One region of the Paenibacillus sp. PK3_47 genome, then DNA from elsewhere that is predicted to be linked to it. Evidence: predicted binding sites of a transcription regulator. Region 1 holds the regulator's gene; the other holds the start of a gene.

Region 1 (16,219 bases):
TACTTTTACATCAAGCTCCTTCTGGATCTTGTTGAGAATGTCCAGCCCCCGCCGCCCGCGGTTGCGCTTGAGCAGATCGGAGGAATCCGCAATGTGCTGCAGCTCCTCGAGCACGAATTCCGGAATGACAATTGTACCCTCAATGAATCCTGTTTTGCAGATGTCGGCGATCCGTCCGTCAATAATAACGCTGGTGTCGAGAATCTTATGTTCTTCCATCCCGCGTCCTTCCGGTTCTGCCGCCTGTCCCCAGCGTCCGGTGGTCCATAATGAAGCCAGTTCATCCTTCTTTTCGAGTCCGATTTTAAGCCCCATATATCCGAGAGACAGGGTCGCAGCTACCTGGAGCAGTTCCCCCGCTTTGCCCAGCCAACCCATGGCCGGATAGAGCAGCAGGGACAGCAGCAGTCCTCCCGTCAATCCTGCGGCACCTGCGGCTAATTCATTCATCGGGATCCGCGAGCAGTACATGACCGCTTCCCGCAGCTTTGAACCTGCCCAATCCGCACATAAAGTCCCTGCAAACAAAAAGATAATAGCTCCCAGCAGCGCAAATACAATGCTTCCCTCCACAGGCAAACCTGCCTCAAGCTTCCCCATTCCTGCCGGGAATCCTCTTTCTGCCGTATGGTATAGCGAATAACCGGACCAGGCTCCGCCTAAGCCGGCAAGTGTCAAGACAACTTTTTTCCACATCACCTTACGCACCTCCTTTTATCCATCCTTAAATGATCTATACCTCCCCAGTATGTTCCAATTTTCAGAACGATAATCGCAGGCTGCATTATTTTTTCTGCAGGACAAAGTTACCGCTTATGTAAGGGTTACCAGGAACTCCTATTCCCGTTGAAAAGAGGAAGGGACTCGCATATAATGAACTCAATCAAAAAGCCAGGGGTGAATGGAAAATGAGCGCACCAAGTTTACAGGCCTTTCAGGATCAAGTCTCCGAACTGCTGCTCCGTCACCGCAGTCTGCTCGATGTCATGTCCAAAAACGGGCAGAGCAGCGCATCCGTCAATCGTGCCGTCGTCAAGGCTATCACGGAATGCGGCTGCATCCAGCTGCATGCCACCAAGCAGGTATTCGAGCCTGCCCTAGGACTGGAACAGGCCAAGGAACTCGCGGGAACCCATTTGGAAGGCCAGCCGTGCGAGAACTGCCGCGAGGTGATTGCCTCGGAACTCGGCCGTGAACTGTTCTATATGTCCGCTCTTTGCAACCTGCTTGGCATTAATATGGACGAGGTTGTAGAGAAGGAGTCGCAGAAATGCGCAACGCTCGGACTGTTCAATTTATCTTAATCCCGGCTGGCTGCACCTCCGCTGGCTCTTTTCCGTTCAACAGCAAAAGGCTTTGCCTCCACTGATTTCTCAGGGATGCAAAGCCTTTTTGTGATAAAAACAGCTAAATCTTAGCCGTTCTTGGAATGGTACACCTTGTCTTCCGAACGTCTTCTGCGGCGGTGGCGGCGGCGTGCCGTCAGGCGGTCAATATTCTGCTTGAATCCGTACAGGGCATACAGCGCCAGCAGCACGAATATCATCTTGGCAATCTGTTCAGGGAATATAACTGCAATAGCTACTGCCAGCACAATCACAATCGGCGCACCGATCACCGCTTTTTTGGGCAAGCCGACTTTTTTGAAATTAGGATATTTCACTGTGCTGACCATCAGATAAGATAAGAGCAGGGTAACAACAATCATAAATGGTGCGGACAGATCTTTATTGAACAGAGCCAGCGTGGCCAGAACGCCACCGGCAGCCGGGATAGGCAGACCAACAAAATATCCGGGAATTCCCGGACGGACATTAAACCGTGCCAGACGAAGCGCCCCGAATACAGGGAAAATCGCCGTTACTGTCCAGCCAAGTGCAGGGCTGACGCTCTGCAGACTGGTAAGATATACAATTACCGCCGGTGCCACTCCAAAAGAAACGACATCGGACAGGGAGTCCAGCTCCTTGCCAAACTCACTTTCACATTTAAGCGCGCGCGCAACACGCCCATCCAGCCCGTCGAGCAGCATAGCAATAATCACCATGATAGCGGCCATGCTGTGTTTGCCGTCAAACGCCATCATGATACCAAACATTCCAAGCATCAGGTTACCGATGGTAAAAAGACTCGGAATTGATTTTTGTATCATTTCTTCACCTCAATTGTGCTTACTTTGATCCTAAAGGTAATCAACATTACGTGATTGTATGTGATTTACATTTGCCTGTCAATAAGAACTTGCTTCTGCAGACGTTTGAGACCATCCTGAATATTGCGGGCCCGGGCCTCGCCGATGCCGTCCACCTCATCCAGTTCCGCGATGCTCGCGGTCATCAGATTAGGCAGCATTTCAAACCGCTCCACCAGATTGTGAATGATCACATTCGGCAGACGCGGAATTTTGTTAAGCAGCCTGTATCCGCGCGGGGTAATAAGTTCCTCTGAAGTAATGGCTGTTGAAGAGTATCCAAGCAGACGGGCAATATGATTATCGTCCATCAGCTCATCATCTGTCGCACGCTTGAGTCCGGCAATGATCTCGCGGATTTTGTCCTCTTCCTCTTCTCTTGCATAGTCTCTGTACAGAAGCCATGCTTCTTCCTCTGTATTTCCCACCAGTTCTTCCATCTGCATACTGATCAGCCGGCCTTCATTCCCCAGCTCATTGATGTAGCGTTTGATTTCCATCTTAATCCGCAGCACCATCTCCACCCGCTGAATCACTCCCACTACCTCAGCTACAGTGACAATCCCTTCATATTCGGAAGCGGACAGATTGGTCAGGCCTTGGGTGAGCACTGCTTTGTATTTCTCCAGTGTCTGGATAGCCTGATTGGCCTTGGCCAGAATCGACCCGATTTCTTTGAGCGCATACCGGATGGAGCCCTGGTACAGTGTGATAATGTTCCGGCGCTGCGAAATGGATACGACCAGCTTGCCCGTCTGCTTGGCAACCCGTTCAGCTGTACGGTGACGGATCCCTGTCTCGATCGAAGAGATGGAGGAGTCAGGAATAAGCTGTGTATTAGCATACAGAATTCGTTTCAGATCCTCGCTCAGAATAATGGCACCGTCCATTTTGGCCAGCTCATATAAATAGTTTGGCGAAAAATCGCAGTTAATGGAAAAGCCTCCATCGACAACTTCCATCACTTCCGGACTGTATCCGACAACGATCAGCGCCCCAGTTTTTGCACGCAGCACATTCTCCAGCCCTTCCCGGAAGGGTGTGCCGGGTGCCGCCAGTCTGAGCAGATCATTCATATTTTCTAACTGACTGTGTTCTTTCATGTCCCTTTGCCCCCTAATCTAACGCGACCTTTAGTGCATCTGCTACAGTGCTGACGCCGATAATCTGGATATCCTGCGGATGCTTCCAGCCCTTCATGCTTTTCTCAGGCATAATCACTCTCCGAAAGCCGAGCTTGGCTGCTTCCTTAACCCGTGTTTCCGCACGCGACACGCCTCTGACCTCACCTGTGAGACCCACCTCACCAAAGAAAACATCGTACGGTTTGGTTGAGATATCACGGAAGCTTGAGGCGATACTGACGGCTACAGCCAAATCAATGGCCGGTTCATCCAGCTTTACGCCCCCGGCAACATTCAGATAAGCATCCTGATTCTGCAGGAACAGGCCCATCCGCTTCTCCAGAACTGCGATAATCAGCGCCATCCGCTGGTGATCCATCCCTGTGCACATTCTGCGCGGAGAGGGAAAATGGGTCGCGGCAACCAATGCCTGAAGCTCCACAAGCACCGGCCGTGTACCCTCCATACTTGCCACTACCGCAGATCCCGCTACACCGAGCGGCCGCTCTGACAGGAAGAGCTCTGAAGGATTCTCCACCTCTGTAAGTCCGATCTCACCCATTTCAAAAATGCCGATTTCATTGGTGGACCCGAAACGGTTCTTGACCGCACGGAGCAGCCGGTACGTATGGTGGCGTTCCCCTTCAAAATAAAGTACACAATCCACCATATGTTCAAGCATCCGCGGACCGGCAATTGCCCCTTCTTTGGTAACATGGCCTACCAGCACAGTGGCTATTCCGCGAATCTTGGCGATGCGCATAAACCGGGTTGTACATTCACGCACCTGTGTTACACTGCCCGGAGCACTGGTCACTTCAGGCATAAAGACAGTCTGAATAGAGTCAATGACGAGAAACTGGGGCTGAATCTGTTCAATTGCTTCCTCGATGCTTTCCATATTGGTCTCGCATAATACATATAATTCACCCGACAACGCCCCGAGGCGGTCAGCGCGAAGCTTGGTCTGACGCACAGATTCTTCTCCGGAAATATACAATACACGCAATCCTTGAGTGGTCAGCGCATGTGAGGTCTGCAGCAGCAGGGTGGATTTCCCGATACCGGGATCGCCTCCTACCAGTACAAGCGAGCCGGGGACAATGCCTCCGCCGAGAACCCGGTTAAGCTCTCCGATGCCTGTCAATATTCGCGGCTCTTTGTCACTTTCTATGTTTATGATCGATTGCGCCTTTTCTTTACTCTGAAAAATAGGTGCATTCATCCCTTGTGTTTTGACTACGCTTTCCGTTTCCTCCACCATGGTGTTCCACGCCTGGCAGCCCGGGCATTTCCCGAACCATTTTGGGGATTCGTAACCGCAATCGGTGCAGAAAAATTTTGTTTTTGCTTTAGCCATTTGGTCTCCTTACCGTCCGAACTTGCTTAAATTGCGGATAATTTTCTCCTCTTAAAGTTTACCATTTCTGCACCTTTAACGAAAGGTCACTTCAGATCTACTTTTGGACGGATACCATTAACCTGCCTGAAACGGTGAAAAATTAACCCTAAGGTAAGCAAGTAAAACAAAAAGCCCCCGCCCCTCTATACGGAGGAGCGGAAGCATTGTTTCAAGAACGTGTATATTATTCGGTTCCTGCTTCTTTTTCGAGCGATACCGGTGCATCCACGGTAGTCACTACCAGCTCACCGTTCACCTGATCAATCTTGAGGGAATCGCCCTTTTTGATATTGCCCTTCAGCAGCTCTTCAGAGAGACGGTCCTCAATGTGTTTTTGAATCGCCCGGCGCAGCGGACGTGCACCAAAGGCCGGATCGTAGCCTTCTTTGGCCAGGAAGGCTTTACCGCCCTCTGTAAGCTCAAAGTCGACATTGTATTCACGCAGCCGCTTGCGCAGCTCGTCGGACATCAGCGTCACGATTTCGGCAATATGCTTCTCTTCCAGAGAGTGGAAGACAATGATCTCATCGATCCGGTTCAGGAACTCAGGACGGAAGCTCTTCTTCAGCTCCTCCATGACCTTGCCCTTCATATTGCTGTAATCCGCTCCCGCATCCTGTACCGCTGTGAATCCGAGGGTCGAGTTCTTCTTGATCGCCTGTGCCCCTACATTAGAGGTCAAAATGATCAGCGTATTGCGGAAGTCAACCACGCGGCCTTTGGAGTCGGTCAGACGTCCGTCTTCCAGCACCTGCAGCAGGATGTTAAATACTTCAGGGTGTGCCTTCTCGATTTCATCCAGCAGCACTACGGAATACGGTTTGCGGCGAACCTTCTCGGTCAGCTGTCCGCCTTCTTCATAACCGACATATCCTGGAGGCGCCCCGACAAGACGGGAGGTGGAATGCTTCTCCATGTACTCCGACATGTCAATACGGATAACCGCATTCTCGTCGCCGAACATCGCTTCGGCAAGCGCGCGCGCCAGCTCGGTTTTACCTACCCCGGTTGGGCCGAGGAAGATGAAGGAGCCCATCGGACGCTTAGGATCCTTAAGACCCGCACGTGCCCGGCGGAGAGCCCGGCTGACAGCCTTAACGGCTTCATCCTGGCCGATTACACGTTCATGCAGCAGAGCCTCCATGTTGAGCAGACGGTCGGTCTCCTCTTCCTTCAGCTTGCTGACCGGGATGCCGGTCCAGCTGGCAACAACCTGTGCGATATCTTCGGGAGTTACCTGAGAATCGGTACGGCCCTGCTTCTCTTTCCACTGGTTTTTGGTTGTATCCAGCTCTTCGCGGATCTTCTGCTCGGTATCCCGGAGCGCAGCCGCCTTCTCGAATTCCTGGCTTTGTACGGCGGAATCCTTCTCCTTGCGGATATCATCCAGACGCATTTCCAGCTCTTTCAGATTTGGCGGAATTGTATAAGAGTTCAGCCTTACCTTGGAGCCTGCTTCATCAATCAGGTCAATCGCTTTGTCCGGCAGGAAGCGGTCAGGAATGTAACGGTCGGACAGCTTCACAGCCTCTACAATCGCTTCATCCGTAATCTTCACGCGGTGATGGGCCTCATAGCGGTCACGCAGCCCATAGAGAATCTGTACGGCTTCCTCCGGTGAAGGCTGGTCTACCGTAATCGGCTGGAAGCGGCGCTCCAGTGCCGCGTCTTTCTCAATATATTTACGGTATTCGTCCAGGGTTGTGGCGCCGATGCACTGCAGCTCTCCACGGGCCAGTGCAGGCTTCAGGATATTGGAGGCGTCAATCGCACCTTCCGCTCCGCCGGCACCGATCAGGGTGTGCAGCTCATCGATGAAGAGCACGATATTGCCTGCCTGGCGAATCTCATCCATGATTTTTTTGAGGCGGTCTTCAAATTCACCGCGGTATTTCGTTCCGGCTACAACTGAACCCATATCAAGGGTCATAACGCGTTTATCACGCAGTGTTTCCGGAATTTCATTGTTGATAATCTTTTGGGCCAGACCTTCGGCGATGGCCGTTTTACCAACCCCCGGTTCACCGATCAGTACCGGATTGTTTTTGGTCCGGCGGCTAAGCACCTGGATCACACGCTCGATTTCCTTGCTGCGGCCGATAACAGGGTCCAGGTTACCGTCCTTCGCATACGCGGTCAGGTCGCGCGCCAGGCCGTCCAGCGTCGGTGTGCTGACATTTGCCGGCGTACCGCTGTGGCTGGAAGAAGCTTCACTGCTGCCCAGGAGCTGCAGCACCTGCTGGCGGGCTTTATTCAGGCTGATACCCAGGTTGTTAAGCACACGGGCTGCCACGCCTTCACCTTCACGGATCAGTCCGAGCAGAATATGCTCTGTGCCGACATAAGTATGCCCCAGCTTGCGGGCTTCGTCCATCGACAGCTCAATAACTTTCTTGGCACGAGGAGTATATGCAATGTTTGTTGGCTGTTCCTGTCCTCTGCCGATCAGTGTCTCTACTTCATCCTGAATCTTCTCCAGACCGAGGCCTAATCCGATTAGGGCCTTGGCGGCAATGCCGTCTCCTTCGCGAATCAGACCGAGCAAAATATGTTCAGTACCAATGTTGTTATGTCCCAAACGGACTGCTTCTTCTTGTGCCAGCGCCAATACTTTTTGTGCGCGTTCCGTAAATCTTCCAAACATCATATCTCCTGCACCTCCACGAATAATAAATATCTATAAATTAATGTTGTGATCCCAGTGTCTCCCGGAGCAGCTTCGCCCGGTACATGTCACGTTCAGTGGCCGAAAGCTCGTCGCCGAACATTTTTTGCAGGAAACCAGGCTGTGTCTTAACGTTCAGCTCATTGAGCACCGAGATCGAAGGGCCTTCCAGAATGCCAAGATCCACACCCAGCCGTAAGTCGGATAAACGCTGCGCCGATTCCTTCAGCTCCATAACGGCTGCATAGGACAAAATCCCGTAAGACCGCTTGATCCGGTCAGTAATCCGCAGGGCTGAATCCGCCAGCAGGCGTTCCCGCGCATTCCGTTCATGCTCAATGATCTGGGTGACTACACCGTGAAGATTCTCAATAATCTCATTCTCCGTCTGGCCGAGTGTAATCTGGTTGGAAATCTGAAAGATATTCCCTACTGCTTCGCTGCCTTCACCGTAAATTCCTCTAACGGTCAGGCCGACCTGGTTCACTGCGGTTAAAATACGGTTGATCTGGTGGGTCATCACCAGTGCCGGCAAATGCAGCATTACTGAAGCCCGTAAGCCGGTTCCCACATTGGTGGGACAGCTGGTCAGATACCCTCTGCGGTCATCAAAGGCATAATTGACCGAGGCTTCAAAAACATCATCGATGGCTGTGGCTCTCTCCCAGGCTTCTCTAACCTGTAATCCGGGGAACAGACACTGGATCCGCAGATGATCCTCTTCGTTAATCATAATGCTGACCGACTCGTCCTCATTCAGAATGACGGCTGCGCCGCGTGAGTCATTGGCCAGATTCGGGCTGATGAGATGCTTTTCCACCAGCACTCTTTTATCAAGCTCATCTAACTCATCCAGCTTCAGCAGATGGAAAACCCCGTAATCTGCGGCTGCCTCCCCTTGAAACACGGGTGCAAGCTGATCCAGCGCTTCCTCCGCCTGTTCGGCGGATGCCAAAAGCGGAAAGGGCAGATGTTCCAGATTCCGGGCGATACGCATCCGGCTGCTGATAACGATCTCTGAATGGCTGCCGCCGCAGCGCATCCAGTTGCTGAGCGCTTGTTCGGTAAAACGGAGATTTGACATGTCGTATCCCCCTTATATATGAAAGACTTTACTCTTGTGCCATTTCTTTTTCAAGTTTGCGGATCTGATCCCGCAGCTCTGCGGCAGTTTCAAATTCCTCCTGCACAATACTCTGCTGTAATTCCTGCTTCAGCTCATCAATTTGCCGTTTGCACATAATCTGTGCTCCGGCCCGTTTGGGGAGCTTGCCTACATGGCCAGTGCTGCCGTGCACCCGTCTGAACAGAGGATCCAGCGTGCTGTCAAAATATTTGTAGCAGGAGCTGCAGCCGAAACGTCCAAGCTTGCTGAACTGGGAATAAGTCATTCCGCAATTCTCACAATGTAATCCTTGGGCATTCTTCGTTGCTGCTGTTTTCTCCTTGCCGGCACCTTCAAGATCCAGCAGGCCGGACAGCAGGCTGTGAATGGAAAAGCCTCCTGCAGTACCGGGAATCATCTCGCCCTTCTCCCGGGCACAGCTTTCGCAAATATGAAATTCCGTCTTCTCCCCGCTCACGATCTTGGTAAAGTGAAGAGTCGCCGGTTTGACGCCGCATTCCTGACAAAGCATAAGCGGTGTCCCTCCCTTACGTTAGAGATTATTTGCCGAGCAAAGAGATTAGCATAGCTTTCATAATCTTGGCACGGATCTCATCCCGGTACGGCAGATTAACCGTCAGGCAGTCCCGGGAAACAGCGGCGCGCATGAGACATGCTTCACGTGTAGTTAGAAACCGGGCTTCCTCCAGCTGATAAATCAGACCTTCAGCGGAATTCTGATCAATGTCGTTTCCGATAGTGGATTTAAGATGGGCATAGAGCGCTACATTCTGGGGCAGCTCGAAACGCTGAATCCGGATATAGCCCCCGCCGCCGCGTTTACTCTCCACTATATAGCCCTTTTCCAAGGTAAAACGTGTGCTGATAACATAATTGATCTGTGACGGCACGCATGAGAACTGGTCCGCCAGATCATTGCGCTGAATTTCCACTGTACCTTCGGGACTTTCATGCAAAATATTCTTCAGATATTGTTCGATAATATCAGAGATATTGCGCATCACTCATCCTCCAGTGTGTAGTCCTGTATAGTTCTTCCTGCTGTGCATCCGTCCGGCGGTGACCTCTAATGAACTTAACCCAAGAGCAGAAACGCGAATCCCGGGGCGGCCATCCTTATGACACTGTCCATTAAAAGCATCACTTGCGGCATGCGTTGACTTTGACTTTCTTTGACTTTATTAATATTATACCATATTCTCACTGAATTCCAAGTGCCCACTCTTATTTTTTACTTATTAGATGCATTGTATTCCGAAAACCGGCTGATTCATTAGCTTTTTAAAATTTCTGCGGCGTCAAAAAAAGCCCTTCCGGCCACCTTGTGAACGAAAGAGCTTTATACTGTATCAGAAAAAATCGATTAATGCAGTCTTGGCCTGCGGCAACATCTGCTCGAGCCAATCAACAGCTTCCGGATTGCCGGTCAGAAGGCCGTGACGGTGCAGATCCGCAGGGCGCTTATACCCCAGCATCAATGCAGTCAGCGTACCAATGTTGCAGCTCAGGTCAGCTTGGGAGACTTCAGTATCTGCTTGCTCTAAGGATGCCTCACCTCTTGCGTTCACTGTCCAATTCCATACCCCGTTGTTCCAGGGAGCATGCTTATCCTCAAGCGATAGCGTCCAGCTCCGGACAGCCCCCCCGTTGTTGAAGACGAAATTCTCCACGAAAGACTTGGCATTCACTATACGCGCCATAAAATAAGGATAACTCTCCTGCTTAATCCGCGGATCCGGTAACAGGAAAGGCAGCATATCGTCAGACGGCACTAACTTGAGGGATGCCCCTGCAACCATGGAATCATGGTTGCCGAGAAAAGTCCACAATCCCCTGCGGGCAGTCTCATTCAAGTAGACAAACTCATCGATAACCAGTTCCTTGTTCGCTATTTTATACAGTACATACCCTTCCGGTTCCCCTGACTCTGCATAAAAAACACAGTGATGCATGTCCTCATCCAGCACATTGTTCCTCCACCACTCCTGGTCACGCGCAAGCGTTCCGTTATAAGCGGAAGCAAACTGGCTGTATAAATGCTCAAGGACCTCGAGTTCTGCATAATCACGGCGTACACTGCCTTGTATTTCTGTTTTTAGCGGAAACTTAGCTACCGGAATGTTGTAGCTTTTATATTCACAATACAATTCCCAGCCGAATTTGCGGTAAAAAGGGATCAGGAACGGATGCAGACAAGACAGCACCTGACCGGAATCATTCATCGTTTGCAAAGTGTGGGTCAGCAGCTTGGCCACAAGACCCTGCCTGCGGTTCTCAGGCCACGTGGACACCCCGGCAATTCCCCCCATGGGAATAGCCTTACCCTGCACATATAGGTGAAGCGGAAGTAATGTCAGCTGGGCCCCCAGTTCTCCGTCTTCAAATATGCCCCATACTCTCTCCGGTTTAAATTTCTTTTTTTTCTCCACCCTGTCTTCAGCGGATACTTTGTACTGAAAAGCATACTCCGATAAACGGAGGCCGGCTTCAAATTCATCTGCTTGTAATTGCCTTATTTCCACAAACTCACCTCATCAAAAGGATTAATAGTCCACAACGAGAGTATAACAAGCCCGGCTGTGTATATGCCAACTTTCCTTTCAATCACATTTTTTATTCCCACTTATCCACAACTCATATAAGAAAAATAAAAAAGCCGAAGGATAGATCCTCCGGCCCCTGCATAGTTATCCACATTCCCCTGTATTTTGTCCACATATTCCACAAATTATCCACAAAAACCGTGTATTTCTAAGTTTTTTCCTTGACGAATCATTCTAAATATGCCTTAATCCACAACCGGAAGAGATATATTAAATCTTAAAAAGTACCCACATGTGCGTAATTCAACTGTAAATACGAGAGTTTATCCACAAGATATTCACAACCCTGACAAACGCAAAAAGCCCACTGTCGATAACTCAACAGTGGTCTTAAGCGCTTGGCGGCGTCCTACTCTCCCAGGACCCTTCGGTCCAAGTACCATCGGCGCTGGAGGGCTTAACGGTCGTGTTCGGGATGGGTACGCGTGGAACCCCTCCGCTATCGCCACCAAACATGCGTTTGTGAAACAAACGCTGGCGCTAGAAATTACGTTCATCACAGTTGTGTGAATGAATTTCGTTGCGTACAGGCTTGATCGCCTGAAAACTGAATCCGAAACGAATTTGTGTGTTAGTTTTTTGGATAAGCCCTCGACCGATTAGTATTGGTCAGCTCCATGCATTGCTGCACTTCCACCTCCAACCTATCTACCTCGTCGTCTTCAAGGGGTCTTACTAGTTGGGAAATCTCATCTTGAGGGGGGCTTCACGCTTAGATGCTTTCAGCGCTTATCCCGTCCGTACGTAGCTACCCAGCCATGCTCCTGGCGGAACAACTGGTGCACCAGCGGTACGTCCATCCCGGTCCTCTCGTACTAAGGACAGCTCCTCTCAAATTTCCTGCGCCCACGACAGATAGGGACCGAACTGTCTCACGACGTTCTGAACCCAGCTCGCGTACCGCTTTAATGGGCGAACAGCCCAACCCTTGGGACCTACTTCAGCCCCAGGATGCGATGAGCCGACATCGAGGTGCCAAACCTCCCCGTCGATGTGGACTCTTGGGGGAGATAAGCCTGTTATCCCCAGGGTAGCTTTTATCCGTTGAGCGATGGCCCTTCCATGCGGTACCACCGGATCACTAAGTCCGACTTTCGTCCCTGCTCGACTTGTAGGTCTCGCAGTCAAGCTCCCTTATGCCTTTGCACTCTTCGAATGATTTCCAACCATTCTGAGGGAACCTTTGAACGCCTCCGTTACTCTTTAGGAGGCGACCGCCCCAGTCAAACTGCCCGCCTGACACGGTCCCTGTACCCGCTTAGGGTACCAGGTTAGAACCTAGATACGATCAGGGTGGTATCCCAACGGCGCCTCCACAGAAGCTTGCGCTCCTGCTTCTACGGCTCCCACCTATCCTGTACAGATCGTACCCAAATTCAATATCAAGCTGCAGTAAAGCTCCATGGGGTCTTTCCGTCTTGTCGCGGGTAACCTGCATCTTCACAGGTATTAAAATTTCACCGGATCTCTCGTTGAGACAGCGCCCAAGTCGTTACGCCATTCGTGCGGGTCAGAATTTACCTGACAAGGAATTTCGCTACCTTAGGACCGTTATAGTTACGGCCGCCGTTTACTGGGGCTTCGGTTCATAGCTTCGGATTGCTCCTAACCACTCCCCTTAACCTTCCAGCACCGGGCAGGCGTCAGCCCGTATACTTCGCCTTGCGGCTTCGCACAGACCTGTGTTTTTGCTAAACAGTCGCTTGGGCCTTTTCACTGCGGCCCCCTCGGGCTATTCACCCTACCGAGGCACCCCTTCTCCCGAAGTTACGGGGTCATTTTGCCGAGTTCCTTAACGAGAGTTCTTCCGCGCGCCTTAGAATTCTCTTCTCGCCTACCTGTGTCGGTTTGCGGTACGGGCACCTTCTCCTGGCTAGAGGCTTTTCTTGGCAGTGTGAGATCATGACCTTCGCTACTGTAATTTTCGCTCCCCATCACAGCCCAGCCTTAACGGTGCGCGGATTTGCCTGCACACCAGCCTCACTGCTTAGACGGACATCCATCAGTCCGCGTCACTACCCTCCTGCGTCACCCCATCGCTCATAGCGGATTACGGTGGTACAGTAATTTCAAACTGTTGTCCTTCGACTACGCCTGTCGGCCTCGCCTTAGGTCCCGACTTACCCTGAGCGGACGAGCCTTCCTCAGGAAACCTTGGGCTTTCGGCGGATCAGATTCTCACTGATCTTTTCGTTACTCATACCGGCATTCTCACTTGTGTACTCTCCAGCGCTCCTTACGGTACACCTTCAACGTATACACAACGCTCCCCTACCCCTGATGCATACGCATCAAGCCATAGCTTCGGTGGTGTGTTTAGCCCCGTTACATTTTCGGCGCAGAGTCACTCGACCAGTGAGCTATTACGCACTCTTTCAATGGTGGCTGCTTCTAAGCCAACATCCTGGTTGTCTGTGCAACTCCACATCCTTTCCCACTTAACACACACTTGGGGACCTTAGCTGATGGTCTGGGCTGTTTCCCTTTTGACAATGGATCTTAGCACTCACTGTCTGACTCCCGGCAAGAAGTAAATGGCATTCGGAGTTTGACTGAGCTTGGTAACCCTTGCGGGCCCCGCACCCAATCAGTGCTCTACCTCCACCACTCCATTCACCGAGGCTAGCCCTAAAGCTATTTCGGGGAGAACCAGCTATCTCCGAGTTCGATTGGAATTTCTCCGCTACCCCCACCTCATCCCCGCACTTTTCAACGTACGTGGGTTCGGGCCTCCAGTGCGTGTTACCGCACCTTCACCCTGGACAGGGGTAGATCACACGGTTTCGGGTCTACGTCCACATACTCAATCGCCCTATTCAGACTCGCTTTCGCTGCGGCTCCGGCTTCTCACCTTAACCTTGCATGTTAAACGTAACTCGCCGGTTCATTCTACAAAAGGCACGCCATCACCCATAAAACGGGCTCTGACTTCTTGTAAGCACACGGTTTCAGGTTCTATTTCACTCCCCTTCCGGGGTGCTTTTCACCTTTCCCTCACGGTACTGATTCACTATCGGTCGCCAGGTAGTATTTAGCCTTAGCAGATGGTCCTGCTGGATTCATACGGGGTTTCACGTGCCCCGCACTACTCGGGATCCGTCTCGGAGGGGTTAAACTTTTGGCTACAGGGCTTTTACCTCTATCGCGGGCCTTTCCAGACCTCTTCGCCTAACCTAACCTTTTGTAACTCCATGTGAGACGTCCCACAACCCCAAGGAGCAAGCTCCTTGGTTTAGGCTGTTCCGCGTTCGCTCGCCGCTACTGACGGAATCACTATTGTTTTCTCTTCCTCAGGGTACTTAGATGTTTCAGTTCCCCTGGTCTGCCTCAACACATCCTATGTATTCAGATGTGAGTGACTGCGAATTACCACAGCCGGGTTTCCCCATTCGGACACCCCCGGATCAAAGCTTGCTTACAGCTCCCCGAGGCAGTTTCGTTGTTCGCCACGTCCTTCGTCGGCTCCTGGCGCCTAGGCATCCTCCGTGTGCTCTTATTAGCTTAACCAACGCTACGGTGTTTCGCTTGTTTGCTCATCTTGTTTTGAATAGCGCGTCCGGATCACTCCGTACGCTAGAATATTCAAAGCCAAAAGTCGCTGCACAATCGAAAACCTTCGCTTTCAGCATCGCTATTAAATCTTCACTTGTTTACACAAGTTCAGCTTAAAGGAATGTTCTAAAACGCAAATTCGTTTCGGTATCCAGTTTTCAAGGATCAAGGAAATACATATTGATGAAGTTTGTTGGTGGAGCCAAGCGGGATCGAACCGCTGACCTCCTGCTTGCAAGGCAGGCGCTCTCCCAGCTGAGCTATGGCCCCGCAAATTCCATCAAAACTGAACAAATGAGAACACGTTATTGTGGAAGCTTAGCTTCCGATTTGAATGTTTCCATTGCAGGAAACAATTCTCCATAGAAAGGAGGTGATCCAGCCGCACCTTCCGATACGGCTACCTTGTTACGACTTCACCCCAATCATCTACCCCACCTTCGGCGGCTGGCTCCCTTGCGGGTTACCCCACCGACTTCGGGTGTTGTAAACTCTCGTGGTGTGACGGGCGGTGTGTACAAGACCCGGGAACGTATTCACCGCGGCATGCTGATCCGCGATTACTAGCAATTCCGACTTCATGCAGGCGAGTTGCAGCCTGCAATCCGAACTGAGACCGGCTTTGCTGGGATTGGCTCCACCTCGCGGCTTCGCTTCCCGTTGTACCGGCCATTGTAGTACGTGTGTAGCCCAGGTCATAAGGGGCATGATGATTTGACGTCATCCCCACCTTCCTCCGGTTTGTCACCGGCAGTCACTCTAGAGTGCCCAGCCTTACCTGCTGGCAACTAAAGTCAAGGGTTGCGCTCGTTGCGGGACTTAACCCAACATCTCACGACACGAGCTGACGACAACCATGCACCACCTGTCTCCTCTGTCCCGAAGGCCGCCTCTATCTCTAGAGGATTCAGAGGGATGTCAAGACCTGGTAAGGTTCTTCGCGTTGCTTCGAATTAAACCACATACTCCACTGCTTGTGCGGGTCCCCGTCAATTCCTTTGAGTTTCAGTCTTGCGACCGTACTCCCCAGGCGGAGTGCTTACTGTGTTAACTTCGGCACCAAGGGTATCGAAACCCCTAACACCTAGCACTCATCGTTTACGGCGTGGACTACCAGGGTATCTAATCCTGTTTGCTCCCCACGCTTTCGCGCCTCAGCGTCAGTTACAGCCCAGAAAGTCGCCTTCGCCACTGGTGTTCCTCCACATCTCTACGCATTTCACCGCTACACGTGGAATTCCACTTTCCTCTTCTGTACTCAAGCGATCCAGTTTCCAGTGCGACCCCAGGTTGAGCCCAAGGTTTAAACACCAGACTTAAATCGCCGCCTGCGCGCGCTTTACGCCCAATAATTCCGGACAACGCTTGCCCCCTACGTATTACCGCGGCTGCTGGCACGTAGTTAGCCGGGGCTTTCTTCTCAGGTACCGTCACTCCGATAGCAGTTACTCTACCGGACGTTCTTCCCTGGCAACAGAGCTTTACGATCCGAAAACCTTCATCACTCACGCGGCGTTGCTCCGTCAGGCTTTCGCCCATTGCGGAAGATTCCCTAC
Region 2 (16,219 bases), 780 kb from region 1:
GCCATTATTACCCGGGTGTGCCGCCATTCCTTGACCGCAGGGGAGGCTTCTATTATAGTGGGTACGTAGGATTAACTATTTTAGCATAGAAAAAGGTGGCTTGTTACATGTCTGAAAATATCTACGTTGGCGTGGATTTAGGCGGAACCACGATTAAGGTTGGAATCTGCAGTGCCGAAGGAAATCTGCTTCACACTTACGAAGGGCCTACGGGAACTGCGGACGGCGTTGATACCGTCATCGACAACATTGAGAAGTATGTACGCCAGATTGTGGAAGAATCCCCGTACTCCTGGGAGCAGCTGGCCGGTGTCGGCGCGGGTCTGGCCGGGTTTACGAACATTCGTGAAGGAATCATTATCCATGCGCCTAACATAGGATTTAGAGATGTGCCGATCCGCTCCATTCTGGAGGGTCGCTTGAACAAGCCTGTCAAAATAGACAATGATGCTAACGTGGCAGCGCTGGGCGAAGCATGGAGCGGCGCAGGACGCGGTATTGACAATTGCGTATGCTATACGCTGGGAACCGGCGTTGGCGGCGGCATTATCATTAACGGTAAGGTATATCAAGGGTTTGCGGGTCTGGCCGGCGAGCTGGGCCATATCTCTGTAGTGCCTGATCTTGAAGCCATCCAGTGCGGATGCGGCAAGATGGGCTGCTTGGAAACGGTTTCCTCTGCTACTGGGATTATCCGGATGGCGAACGATGCCGTTGCCCGCGGAGACCGTACTTCCCTGTCACAGGTAGAGAAGATTGCAGCCAAGGAAGTGTTCGATGCTGCCAAGGCCGGCGACGAAGTTGCCCTGCGCATTGTTAACCGTGCAGCCTTCTATCTCGGCAAATCGATGGCCTCTGTTGCTGCAGTACTGAATCCGGAAGTGTTCATCGTTGGCGGAGGCGTATCCAAAGCCGGCGACATTCTGTTTGATGAAGTCCGCCGTGTATTCGCCCAGCTGACTCCGGCACCGCTGCTGACAGGCGTAACTATCGTTCCGGCAGAGCTTGGCAATGATGCGGGTATTATTGGTGCGGCAGGTCTGCTTCTGCGTTCTTAAAAACCGGAAATTATTCATATACTAATTTATAGGGAGGGGACGCTTTTATGACCGAACCGGAGCACACTCCTTCGGCTGGTGCCACCCTGATCATTATTACGGGAATGTCGGGTGCAGGCAAGACGATTGCCGTACAGAGTCTGGAAGACCTCGGGTTCTTCTGCGTCGATAATCTGCCTCCGGTACTGATTCCGAAATTCGCGGAGCTGATTGAGCAGTCCAAAGGGAAAATCGCCAAGGTTGCTCTTGTTATTGACCTGCGCGGGCGCGAGTTTTTCACGGCATTGTCAGAATCACTGGCCTATATCAAGAACGAGTCAAGCATCGGCTGCGAAATTCTGTTCCTGGATGCAACCGACTCTGTGCTGGTGCAGCGCTATAAGGAGAGCCGGCGGCATCATCCGCTGGCCCCCAAAGGCATGCCGCTCGACGGGATCCGCCTGGAGCGCCAGATGCTGGATGAGCTGAAGAATTCCGCTACCCTGTGTCTGGACACCAGCAGCATGAAGCCGGTGCAGCTCAAGGAGAAAATCGTATCGCGGTTCTCTCATCTGGGCAAAAGCACACTCTCCGTCAATATTACTTCGTTCGGCTTTAAGTATGGCATTCCAATTGATGCAGACCTCGTGTTTGATGTCCGTTTTTTGCCCAACCCGCATTATGTGGACCAGCTGCGGCCCAAGACAGGCCAGGACAGCGATGTGTATGATTATGTAATGAAATGGCCTGAAACACAGGCGTTTCTGACCAAACTGCTGGATATGCTGCATTTCCTGATTCCGCAATACCGTAATGAGGGGAAATCCCAGGTTATTATCGGTATCGGCTGTACGGGAGGCAAACACCGTTCAGTCGCGATTTCAGAGTATTTGGGTAAAATGCTGGGGGTTAGCGAGACGGAGCTGGTGGCGGTCAGCCACCGGGATTCCGAGCGTGACCGGCATTAACGAGAGAAGGGGTCAATAGTGGCTGAAGAACAAGGACAGCGTCCGCGTATTGTCGTCATGGGCGGGGGTACCGGACTGTCTGTCATGCTTCGCGGTTTGAAGGAAAAGCCGCTTGATATTACAGCGATAGTCACTGTAGCAGATGACGGAGGGAGCTCCGGGATTCTGCGCAATGAGCTGCAGATGCCGCCTCCCGGCGACATCCGCAATGTGTTAACGGCAATGGCTGATGTAGAGCCGCTGATGGCGCAGATTATGAAATACCGTTTCAGCAGCGGAGAGGGCCTCGCCGGGCATAGCCTCGGCAATCTGATTCTGGCTGCACTTACCGATATTTCCGGCGATTTTGTCACCGGAGTACGGGAGCTCAGCCGGTTGTTCGCTGTCCGCGGCCGGGTGCTTCCGGCTGCCGGAGAAGCAGTAGTGCTGCATGCCGAGATGGCTGACGGGACTATTGTTACCGGCGAGTCCAAGATTCCGGAGGCCGGAGGCGTCATCAAGCGCGTATTTTTGGAGCCGGCGGAGGTTGAGCCGCTGCCTGAAGCGCTGGAGGCGATCCGGAATGCAGATGCCATTCTGTGCGGGCCGGGCAGCCTGTACACGAGTATTCTGCCCAATCTGCTCGTGCCGAAGCTGGCGGAGGCGGTTGTTGCTTCCAGTGCCATCAAAATATTTGTCTGCAATGTTATGACCCAGCCGGGTGAAACCGATAATTATACGGTAAGCGATCATCTTCAGGCGGTGTATGACCATGTCGGCCTGCATTTGTTCGATTATGTCATTGTTAATGACGGTGAGATACCGGAACAGGTGCAGATCAAATATGCCGAGAAGGGCGCGCGTCCGGTGCAGCTTGACCGGGAGGCCGTCGACGGTAACGGATACAAGGTGATTGCCGACAAGCTGGTATTATTTAAGACTTATTTGCGGCATGATACGGATAAGCTCAGTCATCACATTTACCAGCTGGTGAAGGACTGGATATCCAGATAACAGACGAAATCTGCTGCTCCAAGTTGTATGAACATGAAAGAGGTGAGCCCCTTGTCTTTTGCGGCCCTTACCAAAAAAGAGCTGACGATGGTGGAGAGCCAGCCCTGCTGCGAGAAGGCGGAAATGTCGGCGCTGATCCGGATGAACGGTTCCGTGCAGCTTTCAAGCAAAAAGGTTGTTCTCGACATTTCGACGGAGAACGCCGCGATTGCAAGGCGGGTATATTCTTTGCTTAAGAAATATTACCAGGTCCATATCGAGCTGCTCGTGCGTAAAAAAATGCGTTTGAAGAAGAATAACGTTTATATCGTAAGAATTCCAAACCAGGTGCAGGAGATCCTGAAGGATCTGCGGATTGTCTCCGAAGGCTTTATTTTTACCGATGGGATCGATGAGGAAATCGTCGGCAAGAACTGCTGCAAACGGGCTTATCTCCGCGGTGCCTTTATGGCGGGAGGATCCGTTAACAATCCGGAAGGCTCGTCCTATCATTTGGAAATCGCTTCCATGTATGAGGAGCACTGCAAAGCGCTTGTGGAGCTGGCTGGTGAATTTCACCTGAACGCCCGCTGTATTGAGCGCAAGAAGGGCTTCATACTGTACATCAAGGAAGGCGAGAAGATCATTGAGTTCCTCAGTCTCATCGGCGCCCATCAGGCGCTGTTCAAGTTCGAGGACGTGCGGATTATGCGCGATATGCGCAACTCGGTGAACCGGATCGTAAACTGTGAGACAGCCAACCTGAACAAGACGATCAGTGCGGCAGTGCGCCAGATTGAGAACATCAAGCTGCTGCAGCGTGAGGTGGGGCTGGAAAGTCTGCCGGATAAGCTGCGGGAGGTTGCCGAGATCAGGCTGGCACACCCCGATATCAACCTTAAGGAAGTCGGCGAGATGCTGAAAGGGAACGTCAGTAAATCCGGTGTGAACCACCGTCTGCGCAAAATTGACGAGCTGGCGGAGAAGGTTAGGGGCGGCTGATATTTTTTTTCTAGTGTGGATCAGGTTATAATGATATAATATTATAAAATTAATGTGAAATTTTTGGGCAGATCTCAAATAGGGGGTAAGCGTTTCATGACAAAGCACCCGGTAGTTGTTCGGTTGAAGACGGGGCTCCATGCTCGGCCGGCAGCATTGTTCGTGCAAGAAGCCAACAAGTTTTCGTCGGAGATTTTCGTGGAAAAAGATGATAAAAAAGTTAACGCCAAGAGCATCATGGGCATTATGAGCCTTGCGATCAGTTCCGGCACGGAGATTTATATTAGCGCGGATGGCGCCGATGCGGATCAGGCTGTAACCGCTTTGACAAGTCTTGTCAGCAAGGAAGAGCTGGAGAACCAGTAATCCGGGTTCCAGGCCTTAATTTTTGTACCATGAGCGAACGATGCTGTCATCCTGTACCAGGCTGGTCAGCATTTTAAAGAAGCCCCTTCGGGGGCTTTTTTTATTTTCTGCGATATGCAACTTTTGCCAGAGGGGCACGTCTAGAGGGTACCAACACTTTAACAAAAAATTGAAAGGGGATGGCAGGTATGAACAAATGGGGTAAAGCGGCCGGAACAGTATTGCTGGCAGGAAGTCTGATGGTAGGAGGGCTGGGGATCAGTGCGGCGATTCAAGGTCCTGAAAAGGCTTACGCTGCCGATGAGGTACAGAGGAATGTTGTGAGTGTAGTAGGTAAAGGTGAGCTCTCCATCAAGCCGGATATCGTGTATCTGTCGATCGGGGTGAGCACCTCTGCAGCAACGGCTGAAGAAGCCCAGAAGCTGAACGGGGCAAAGATTGCCAAGCTGACCACTCTGCTTAAGAATACCTGGGGCATTGCCGACAAGGATATTCAAAGCACACAGTTCTATGTACAGCCTAACTACGTTTATAACGAAAAAGAAGGCCAGCAGGTAAAGGGGTATAACGCCCAGCACACACTGCAGGTATCTTACCGGGATCTGACCAAAGTCGGACAGCTGCTGGATGCCGCTTCGGCTGCAGGAGCCAACAATATCGGCGGTGCGCGTTTTGCCATCGAGGATCCTTCCGCATTTGAAGCTCAAGTGATCGAGAAAGCCATGGCTAATGCAGATGTAAAGGCAGCAGCCATTGCCAAAGTAGCCAAACGCAGCCTGGGGCAGGTCGTTACAGTGATCCAGAGCGATGACGGCAACAACCCTGTGTACTACATGGAGAATGCCATGGCGTCGAAAGCATCAGCAGATATGGCAGCAGGCACTTCTGTTGAAGCTGGTGAAGTCAAGGTATCCACACAGCTTAGCGTAACCTATGAATTGAAATAGGCCCATCCTGATAGAGGTGCTGCTTCTGCCGTAATGGCAGGGGCGGGCCTCTATTGCTTTTTCAGCCGGGGAATGTGTGAAATCTCTCAAAATGTTTAAAGAACTGTAATAAGCCATGCTATTTTTGCAGTAAAACCTTAAGAAACTGTAAGCGCCGTTGTAACAATAGCGGATTATCTTTTTACTATAATGGGAAGAGTGAACCGGGGACAATCAGGCCTCCGGACTTGTGTGGAATTACATCAAGGCAATCAACGTGCCACGGAAGGAGAATGCATGATGAATATTATACTTAAGGATAAAGCCCTTAAATGGGGAGCGGGAATGTTGGCGGCGGGGATGCTGCTGGGCGGGGGATTGCTGCCTGCGGGAACGTCACAAGCGGCACCGGCTGCAGCTGCAGCCAAAGCAGGCCAGTCGCAGGTTATTCTGAAATGGAACGGCAGCATCACGAAGCAGACGGGTATTTTTAACGGGGGTAAAGTTTGGGTACCGGTTGCTTTCCTGCGGGACAGCCTGGGCATGCCGGTATCTTATAATAAGGCAGATATGACTTACACGATCGGCAAAGGCAACACACTGACCAAGCTGATGGTCTCGGATTACGGCATCTCTATTTCGGTGAACAATTATTTTCTCGGAGATTATGAAGCCAAAAATATAAATAACCGCATGTATGTACCGCTGGACCTGTTAACCGGTTATCTCGGCTACCACGGTGACTGGAGTCCGCCTACGGGCCGTCTGAATGTGATGAAGCAGAAGCAGAACAATATTACGATTACTACGGAGAGCTACGTCAAAGAAAGCAAGGATGCGCCGATCAGGCTGGATTATCCGGTAATCAGCGGTCTTGCGAATGCCGAAGCACAAAAAGCAATCAACGATACGCTGAAGCAGACGGTGCTTAATTACGCGGCAGATGCCGAAAAACAAATCGCTGACAGAGCGGCAGATGACCGGCCTTACGAGTTTGAGGGTGGATATGTCGTGACCTATAACCAGAATGGTGTGCTTAGTCTTATTACGCAGCAGTATGGCTACACCGGCGGAGCACACGGGATGACTTACCGCAATGCCTTCACCTTCTCGCTTAAAGACGGCAAACGCCTGCTGCTGGGAGATCTGTTCGGGGCTAACCCTAATTATAAAAAAGAGCTGAATGCCAAGCTGTCCAAGCAGCTTAAGGCGGATGGCGGCTATCTCGGCGGATTTACTGGTCTGAACACAGAGAAATATTTCTATCTGCAGGACGGCAAGGTGACGCTGTTCTTCCAGCTGTACGAATATACGGCCTACGCTGCGGGATTCCCTGAGTTTACCTTCACCTTTAAAGAATTACTGCCGGACGGGAGCAGTCCGTTTGCGGGATTGAAGTGAGACGCGGATGACATTGTGTGAAGTGACTGTGGAATGAGTTATGTGAATGGCGACGGATTACCTTGTTCATGATTTATGAATATTATATGTAAAATCCAAGGCTGTCGAGAGAGTTTTGACAGCCTTATCTAGTTGATTTTGATTTCATGCGACACTGCGTTAACAAGTGCCGGCTCCACCCCATCTCGTCGCGCGTACCAGAACCTATTAATTACTTGGCAATCCTAATGTAACGGACTACAGTTCCGTTATTTTGCGCTGGAGGTGTGCTTTGGAATCCTAACGGACCCTAGATCCCTTGTTTCATCCGGATGGGCGTTATTTATCCCTCATTTGGCGGAATAAAGGAACTACGGTCTGTTAGCGGTGGAAATGGGGCGATTATCGGCAAATAACGGAAGCAGTGTCCGTTAGCGCGGCAAAGGGGACGGGGCAAGTAACGGATGCAGCTTCCGTTCCGCATGGAGGGAAGCGCCCGGCAGCCTTATGCGCCCGCCCCGTTATCCGCCGATAATCTCCTTAATAATATGTCTATCCGTTAAATGCACACCTATCCTGCCGTTACCTGATGCTCTTGCCGTTCATAAGCTGAAGAAAGGGAGCCAGCTTAGTGAAGGGAGGGAGAGCATGATGGGATATCTGTATACAGCGGTTGGCGATTCCCTGACGACCGGTTTTGGCACGCTTCCGGGCAGCGGCTTTGTTCCGGTCTACCGCAGAATGGCGGAGACCCGGCTGCGCACTTCAATCCGGCCCGTCAACCTTGGGGTTAACGGCTTGACTACGGATGGGCTGGAGCGGCGGCTGAAAGAGGACTACAATTACCGGCTGGCGGTCCGTGATGCCGATATCATTACGCTGTCGATCGGCGGCAACGATCTCATTAGGGCAGCCAAGGCAGCCGGCGGCCGTCCGGGTGACCTGTCTCCCCGGCTGCAAAAGGCACTCCGTAACTGCAAGCAGAATTTCAGCGATATTATGGGCACCTTTATGCAGCTCAAGGCTGGAATGCCCAAACCTTATATTATCCGGATTGTAGGGCTGTATAATCCTTATCCGCAGATAGATGAGGCATCGGACTGGGTACGGCAGTTCAACCGGTATGCCGCAGGATACAGCAGCCGGATATGCGGATTTGCCTCCGTGTACAATGAATTTGCCGGCAATGAACGGGGACTGCTGTTCATCGACGGTATCCACCCGAATGGGAGAGGATACCGGGTAATAGCCGATAAGCTGGATAGCCTGGGGTATGGCGGCTTGAGATAATCGATTTGCGGGTGAAATTGTTTGTTAATAACAGCAAAAAAGGCTGCCGGACCGTTGAAGGTCCTGCAGCCTTTTGACTGTCGGATGAAATTATACGCCGGAAGGCAGTGTCTTCTCGATAACTTTATCAACAATGCCGTATTCAGCAGCGTCCGCTGCACTCATGAAGTAATCGCGGTCAGTATCCTTCTCGATCTTCTCGAGCGGCTGGCCGGTACGTTCAGACAGAATGCGGTTCAGCTTCTCACGCAGCTTGATGATGCGGCGGGCGCGGATTTCAATATCCGAAGCCTGGCCTTGAGCTCCGCCCAGAGGCTGGTGGATCATGATTTCGCTGTTAGGCAGTGCAAAACGCTTGCCTTTGGCGCCGGCGTTCAGCAGAAACGCTCCCATGGAAGCGGCCATACCCACACAGATGGTGGAGACATCCGGCTTGATGTACTGCATTGTATCAAATATAGCCATACCCGCTGTAATGGAACCGCCAGGGCTATTCACATACAGGTGAATGTCCTTCTCCGGATCCTCGGCAGCCAGGAACAGCATTTGGGCGATGATGGAATTGGCAACCACGTCATTAACCTCTGTTCCAAGGAAAATGATGCGGTCCTTCAGCAGGCGGGAATAGATGTCATAAGCGCGCTCGCCGCGGTTGCTCTGTTCTACTACCATAGGAATATAACTCACGTGGAAAACCTCCTTGAGATTGGGTTCTTCGAATGTGTTCATTTTTACTGTTACCGTATTAACCACATGATAAACAAATTCAAACAAAAAGTCAAAGAAAGTCAAACTTACTTTCAAAAAAAAGAGCCATCCATTGGCTCTTTGGTTAAATAACAGTATAGCAACTGCTAAAATATGTACAAAAATGTAATTAATGGCGCGCCCGCCAAGAATCGAACTTGGATCTCAGGCTTCGGAGGCCTACGTCATATCCATTGGACCACGGGCGCAACAGAAATTATTATAATACATTAATTGTACAATTGCAATATTCAATCCGGTTGTTAAAAAAATAACTTCGTCGCCCTGAAGGGCTCCCGGATGTATAAGATGAAATGAGGTTGAGAATTATACTCTCGGAAGACTTGCACTCCGCGTAATATTTGGGTAGAATATGGGTGGGACTTAAAAAGTTAACCCGGGACATTTTGAGACCACGAACAAGGGAATAAGAGAAAGACGAAGTTGCAGGAGTGAAAGCATGCGTAACTTATTAGAAATCCAAAAGCAGCTTCTGCCTGATCTCATGGAAACCCTTAAGAGACGGTACACGATTCTACATCAGATCATGCTGTCCGATATTATCGGGCGCAGGACGCTGGCCGCTTCGCTGGATATGACCGAGCGGGTGCTGCGTGCCGAGACGGATCTTCTGAAATCGCAAGGGCTCATTGAGATCGAGAGTATTGGCATGCGCATTAGCGATGCCGGGCGCAGCGTGCTTGACCTGCTTGAGCCGGTTGCCAAGAGCCTGTTCGGCCTGGATGATCTGGAAGAAAAGATTCGCTCCACTTATGGCCTCAGCAAAGTCATTGTCGTACCCGGCGATTGTGAATCATCGCTGTTTACGAAGCGTGAACTGGGGCGGGCGGGTGCCAGGGCTCTTCTTGGAGTGCTGCGCGGAGACGACACCGTTGCTGTTACAGGCGGCTCAACACTGGCCGAAATGGCTGACCAGCTTACACCGCCGTTATCCCTGTCCTATAAGAACGCCTGGGTAGTTCCGGCGCGCGGAGGACTGGGAGAGAGTATGGAGATTCAAGCCAACACTATAGCCTCCACTATGGCTAAGAGAATAGGCGCGAATTACCGGCTGCTGCATGTACCTGATCTGCTTAGTGAGGATGCGTACCAGTCCCTGGGACTTGACTCCAACATTGGAGAGATCGTACAGATCATCCGCAGATCACGCATTATAGTGCATGGAATCGGCGATGCCATGGAAATGACCCGCCGGCGCAAGCTGGATGAAGCCACAGTGGCGGAAATCCGGGGAGAAGGCGCGGTTGCCGAATCATTCGGCTATTATTTCAATGAAGAAGGCCAGGTTGTCCATACGATGCTGACGATGGGGCTGCGTCTGGAGGATATTATCCGTACAGAAGTCGTAATCGGAATAGCAGGGGGCAAACGCAAAGCCAAAGCCATTCATGCGATGCTGCGTTTCGGGCAGGAGAACGTTCTCGTTACCGATGAAGCTGCTGCTGTCGAAATCGGCAGGGAAATCGATGCACAAGTACAGCAAGTCCTATAGCTTTCCAGTATATGGGGAGCATTCGCAGTTATTTTGCATTATACTTAACATTGTTGTCTTGACGGGCCTCACGGCTTGTCTTGAATAAATAAAACGAAATCTAGGAGGAACTATTCAATGAGTGTAAAAGTTGGTATTAACGGATTTGGACGTATTGGACGCCTTGCATTCCGCCGTATTCAAAATGTAGAAGGTATCGAAGTGGTAGCAATCAATGACTTGACTGACGCTAAGATGCTTGCTCATTTGCTTAAATATGATACAACTCAAGGTAAATTTGACGGAGAAGTTGAAGTTCATGACGGATTCTTCAAAGTAAACGGTAAGGATGTTAAGGTTCTGGCGAACCGTAACCCTGAAGAACTGCCATGGGGCGACCTCGGCGTTGACATCGTTCTGGAGTGCACAGGTTTCTTCACAACTAAAGAAGCAGCTGAGAAGCACCTTAAAGGCGGAGCTAAAAAAGTAGTTATCTCTGCTCCAGCTACAGGTGACATGAAAACTGTCGTTTACAACGTTAACGATGACATCCTTGATGGCAGCGAAACTGTAATCTCCGGCGCATCTTGCACAACGAACTGCCTGGCTCCTATGGCAAAAGTTCTGAACGACAAGTTCGGTGTGGTTGAAGGCCTGATGACTACAATCCACGCTTACACTGGCGACCAAAACACTCTTGATGCTCCACACGCTAAAGGCGACTTCAGACGTGCCCGCGCTGCTGCTGAGAACATCATCCCTAACACTACCGGTGCTGCAAAAGCAATCGGCCTGGTTATTCCAGAACTGAAAGGCAAACTTGACGGAGCAGCACAACGCGTGCCTGTAGCTACAGGTTCCCTGACTGAGCTGGTAACTGTTCTTGAAAAAACCGTTACTGTTGAAGAAATCAACGCAGCAATGAAAGCCGCTTCCGATCCGGAAACTTACGGCTACACTGAAGATGAAATCGTATCTTCCGACATCAAAGGTATGACTTTCGGTTCCCTGTTCGATGCTACTCAAACTAAAGTCCTGACTGTTGGCGACAAACAACTGGTTAAAACAGTTGCTTGGTATGACAATGAAATGTCCTACACTGCACAACTCGTTCGTACTTTGGAGAAATTCGCTAAGCTGGCTCAATAAGACCGGTTTTATATAAGCAGCATTTATAGAGCGGAAACAGAAGTTCCTTGTTTCCGCTCTTTCTAAATGGATTCGTGATGACTGAACCAATTATGGGTGTGGAGGAAAACTAATCATGAACAAAAAAAGCGTCCGCGATGTAGAAGTAGCAGGTAAACGCGTATTCGTACGCGTCGATTTCAATGTGCCGGTGGAAGATGGTAAAATCACTGATGATACCCGTATCCGCGAAACACTGCCAACGATTAAATATTTGATCGAGAACGGTGCAAAGGTTATTCTGGCCAGCCACATGGGCCGTCCTAAAGGTCAATTCGTAGATTCCATGCGTCTAACTGTAGCTGCAGAGCGCCTGTCCGAGCTGCTCGGCAAACCGGTAGCCAAAGCTGATGAAGCCATCGGTGAAGCTGTTAAAGCGCAAATCGCTGAACTGAACGACGGTGATGTGCTTGTGCTTGAGAATGTCCGTTTCTATCCGGGCGAAGAAAAGAACGATCCTGAACTGGCTAAGCAGTTCGCTGAACTGGCTGACCTGTTCGTTAACGACGCATTCGGTGCGGCTCACCGTGCGCATGCATCGACTGAAGGGATCGCTCACTTCCTGCCGGCTGTATCCGGTCTTCTGATGGAGAAAGAACTGTCCGTACTGGGCAAAGCTCTGTCAAACCCTGAGCGTCCTTTCACTGCCATCATCGGCGGTTCCAAGGTTAAAGACAAAATCGATGTAATCGACAACCTGCTGACTCTGGCTGACAATGTTCTGATTGGCGGCGGTCTATCCTATACATTCACCAAAGCTTTGGGTCACGAAATCGGCCAATCCCTGGTGGACAATGACAAGCTCGATGTAGCTCTCGGATTTATCGAAAAAGCAAAAGCGCTCGGCAAAAACTTCCTGCTTCCGGTGGATATTGTTGTTGCTGACAAATTCGGCGCAGACGCTAACACCAAGATTGTTGATGTTAACGAAATTCCAGCTGACTGGGAAGGTCTGGACATCGGTCCTAAGACCCGTGAACTGTATGCCGATGTGATCAAGAACTCCAAGCTGGTTGTATGGAACGGACCTATGGGCGTATTTGAAATCGACATCTTCGCTGAAGGTACGAAGGCTGTAGCTCAGGCTTGCGCAACAACTGAAGGCTACACTGTAATCGGCGGCGGCGATTCCGCAGCTGCAGCAGAAAAATTCCACCTGGCTGACCAAATGGATCATATCTCCACTGGCGGCGGTGCATCCCTCGAGTTCATGGAAGGCAAAGCACTTCCTGGCGTAGAGGCACTGAACGACAAGTAAGAAGTAAAGAGGAGGCAATCCAAGATTATGAGCAGAACACCTATTATCGCCGGTAACTGGAAGATGTTCAAAACCGTACCGGAAGCAGAAAGCTTTATCGCAGAAGTCAAAGGCAAAGCGGAAGTTGAAGGTGTAGAGACTGTTGTCTGCGCACCATTCACCAACCTGCCTGCTCTGATTGCAGCGGTAAAAGGAACAAGCATCAAGATCGGTGCACAGAACCTGCACTTTGAAGATAACGGTGCCTATACAGGCGAGATCAGCGGCGTAATGCTGAAGGATCTTGGCGTTGACTATGTAATTATCGGTCACTCCGAGCGCCGTGCCTATTTTGGCGAAACGGATGAGATTGTTAACAAAAAAATGCACGCGGCATTCCGCCACGGCATTACTCCTATCGTATGTGTCGGCGAAAAGCTTGAAGAGCGCGAAGCTGACCAGACCAAGGATGTCTGCAAAGTGCAAACCGAAGCGGCTTTTGCCGGTCTGAGTGCTGAACAGGCAGCTCAGGTTGTTATCGCTTATGAGCCTATCTGGGCTATCGGTACTGGCAAATCCTCCACTTCCCAGGATGCTAACGAAGTTATTGCTTATATCCGTACGCTTGTAAAAGATCTGTACGATGAAGCAACAGCTGAAGCAGTGCGTATCCAATACGGCGGCAGCGTGAAGCCTGAGAACGTAACAGAGTACATGAGTCAAAGCGACATCGACGGCGCGCTTGTCGGCGGTGCCAGTCTGCAGCCTGCTTCCTTCGTTTCATTGGTTGAGGGGGCGAAGTAAGGATGTCAGCTCCAAAGCCTGTTGCTTTAATTATCATGGACGGTTTCGGTCTGCGGAATACGGATGAAGGCAACGCGGTTGCCCAAGCCAACAAGCCCAACTATGACCGTTACCTGAAACAATATCCGAATACTACCCTGACCGCTTGCGGCGAAGCCGTAGGTCTGCCGGAAGGACAAATGGGTAACTCTGAAGTAGGTCACCTTAACATCGGTGCAGGCCGGATCGTATACCAGGATCTGACCCGTATCGACAAGTCCATCCGTGACGGGGAGTTTTTCGAGAACGAAACGCTGGTTGCAGCTGTAAGAAGCGCCAAGTCTAGCGGCAAAAAGCTTCACCTGTATGCGCTGGTATCCGACGGAGGGGTACACAGCCATATCAGCCACCTGTTCGCCATGCTTGATCTGGCCAAGAAAGAGGATATGCATGAAGTGTATATCCATGCTTTCATGGACGGCCGTGACGTGCCTCCTGACAGCGGACAGAAGTTCGTCCAGGACCTCATTGCCAAGATCGAAGAGGTTGGCGTAGGTACAATTGCTACGGTATCCGGCCGCTATTTCGCGATGGACCGTGACAAGCGCTGGGAACGTGTAGAGAAGACTTACCGTGCGATGGTATATGGCGAAGGCCCTAAATATACGGACGCACTGCAAGCGATCACTGCATCCTACCAGAATTCCGTGTATGATGAATTTGTTGAGCCTAGTGTAATTGTGGACAGCAATGATAAGCCGGTAGCGGTAGTGGAAAGCGGCGATTCCGTCGTGTTCCTGAACTTCCGTCCTGACCGTGCGATCCAGCTGTCGCAAGTCTTCACGAACTCCGACTTCCGCGGGTTTGACCGTGGACCGCTGTTCCCGCAGGGCCTGCACTTCGTATGTCTGACGACTTTCAGTGAAACGGTACAAGGCTATGTAGCCTACTCGCCGAAGAATCTGGATAACACGCTCGGAGAAGTGCTTGTTCAGAACAACAAGAAGCAGCTGCGTATTGCGGAAACTGAAAAGTACCCGCACGTAACCTTCTTCTTCAGCGGCGGACGCGATGAGGAGCTTCCCGGCGAAACGCGTATCCTGATCAACTCTCCAAAAGTAGCAACCTATGACTTGAAGCCTGAGATGAGCGCATACGAAGTGGCGGCGGCCTGCGTAGCGGAGATCGAAGCGGACAGACAGGATGCGATTATCCTGAACTTTGCGAACCCTGATATGGTCGGACACTCCGGTATGCTGGAGCCAACCATCAAGGCTGTAGAAGTAACGGATGAGTGTGTGGGTAAAGTTGTCGATGCGGTTGTCGCCAAGGGCGGCGTTGCGATTATCATTGCCGACCATGGTAATGCTGATATGGTATTTGACGAGAACGGACGCCCGTTCACGGCCCATACCACCAACCCGGTTCCTTTCATTGTGACTACTGAAGATGTTGTACTGCGTGATTCCGGTATTCTTGCCGATGTGGCACCGACCATCCTGGATCTGATGGGACTTCCGCAGCCTGCGGAAATGACCGGACAATCCATGATTGCCAGCCGTAAATAAGCAGGAACGAACGCTTTTGAAATTCCCAAAATCAATGAATAAAAGGAGATTAAACTTACATGACTATTATTACTGATGTATATGCTCGCGAAGTCCTTGACTCCCGTGGTAACCCTACTGTAGAGGTTGACGTTTACCTGGAATCCGGCGCTAAAGGCCGCGCTATCGTTCCTTCCGGCGCTTCCACAGGCGCTCACGAAGCTGTAGAGCTTCGCGACGGTGACAAATCCCGTTACCTGGGCAAAGGCGTTCTGAAAGCTGTTGAGAACGTAAACGAAATTATCGCTCCAGAAGTAATCGGTATGGATGCTCTTGATCAAATCGGCATCGACAAGCTGATGATCACATTGGACGGAACTCCTAACAAAGGCAAACTGGGCGCTAACGCAATCCTGGCTGTATCCATGGCCGTAGCACGCGCTGCTGCAGCTGCTCTGGATGTGCCTTTGTATGTATACCTGGGCGGATTCAACGCTAAAGCACTGCCAGTACCAATGATGAACATCATCAACGGTGGTGAGCATGCTGACAACAACATCGACGTTCAAGAGTTCATGGTTCTGCCGGTTGGAGCTCCTAGCTTCAAAGAAGCTCTTCGCGTAGGCGCAGAAATCTTCCACAACCTGAAATCCGTACTGAGCTCCAAAGGCCTGAACACAGCTGTTGGAGACGAAGGCGGCTTCGCACCGAACCTTGGTTCGAACGAAGAAGCAATCACTACAATCATCGAAGCTATCGAAAAAGCAGGCTACAAACCAGGCGTTGACGTATTCCTGGGTATGGACGTAGCTTCCACTGAGTTCTACAAAGACGGTAAATACACACTGGCTGGCGAAGGCAAATCCTACACTTCCGCTGAGTATGTTGACCTTCTGGCTTCCTGGGTTGAGAAGTACCCAATCATCACCATCGAAGACGGTATGTCCGAAGACGACTGGGAAGGCTGGAAACTGCTTACCGAGAAACTGGGTGACAAAGTTCAACTGGTTGGTGACGACCTGTTCGTTACTAACACTGAACGCCTTGCAACTGGTATCGAAAAAGGTATCGGTAACTCCATCCTGGTTAAGGTTAACCAAATCGGTACATTGACTGAAACCTTCGATGCAATCGAAATGGCTAAACGCGCTGGCTACACTGCTGTTATCTCCCACCGTTCCGGTGAGTCCGAAGACAGCACAATCGCTGACATCGCTGTTGCTACCAACGCCGGCCAAATCAAAACGGGTGCTCCTTCCCGTACAGACCGTGTTGCCAAGTACA

The links. The regulator CtsR, encoded in region 1, represses protease genes until heat stress. The targets are predictions, from matches to a motif close to ATGGTCAATAAAGGTCAAACA.
Region 2: a site for CtsR is predicted at 8,716-8,736, ahead of clpP (ATP-dependent Clp endopeptidase proteolytic subunit ClpP). Genes of this name have one in related genera too.

Annotation. Positions count from the first base shown of each region.
Region 1 is NZ_CP026029.1:2,093,789-2,110,007, forward strand. Features, by position in the region: gene C2I18_RS09555 (PIN/TRAM domain-containing protein) at 1-696, opposite strand, end outside; gene C2I18_RS09560 (nucleoside triphosphate pyrophosphohydrolase family protein) at 909-1,304, shown strand; gene pssA (CDP-diacylglycerol--serine O-phosphatidyltransferase) at 1,415-2,152, opposite strand; gene disA (DNA integrity scanning diadenylate cyclase DisA) at 2,218-3,294, opposite strand; gene radA (DNA repair protein RadA) at 3,308-4,675, opposite strand; gene clpC (ATP-dependent protease ATP-binding subunit ClpC) at 4,902-7,364, opposite strand; gene mcsB (protein-arginine kinase McsB) at 7,402-8,466, opposite strand; gene mcsA (protein-arginine kinase activator protein McsA) at 8,495-9,019, opposite strand; gene C2I18_RS09595 (CtsR family transcriptional regulator) at 9,048-9,509, opposite strand; gene C2I18_RS09600 (GNAT family N-acetyltransferase) at 9,858-11,030, opposite strand; rRNA gene rrf (5S ribosomal RNA) at 11,448-11,564, opposite strand; rRNA gene C2I18_RS09610 (23S ribosomal RNA) at 11,691-14,618, opposite strand; tRNA gene C2I18_RS09615 (tRNA-Ala) at 14,858-14,933, opposite strand; rRNA gene C2I18_RS09620 (16S ribosomal RNA) at 15,030-16,219, opposite strand, start outside.
Region 2 is NZ_CP026029.1:2,878,291-2,894,509, forward strand. Features, by position in the region: gene C2I18_RS12905 (ROK family glucokinase) at 108-1,058, shown strand; gene rapZ (RNase adapter RapZ) at 1,106-2,005, shown strand; gene C2I18_RS12915 (YvcK family protein) at 2,063-2,998, shown strand; gene whiA (DNA-binding protein WhiA) at 3,050-3,979, shown strand; gene C2I18_RS12925 (HPr family phosphocarrier protein) at 4,076-4,345, shown strand; gene C2I18_RS12930 (SIMPL domain-containing protein) at 4,534-5,292, shown strand; gene C2I18_RS12935 (PdaC/SigV domain-containing protein) at 5,569-6,672, shown strand; gene C2I18_RS12940 (GDSL-type esterase/lipase family protein) at 7,300-7,941, shown strand; gene clpP (ATP-dependent Clp endopeptidase proteolytic subunit ClpP) at 8,032-8,628, opposite strand; tRNA gene C2I18_RS12950 (tRNA-Arg) at 8,823-8,897, opposite strand; gene C2I18_RS12955 (sugar-binding transcriptional regulator) at 9,149-10,201, shown strand; gene gap (type I glyceraldehyde-3-phosphate dehydrogenase) at 10,319-11,329, shown strand; gene C2I18_RS12965 (phosphoglycerate kinase) at 11,445-12,626, shown strand; gene tpiA (triose-phosphate isomerase) at 12,654-13,409, shown strand; gene gpmI (2,3-bisphosphoglycerate-independent phosphoglycerate mutase) at 13,412-14,956, shown strand; gene eno (phosphopyruvate hydratase) at 15,016-16,219, shown strand, end outside.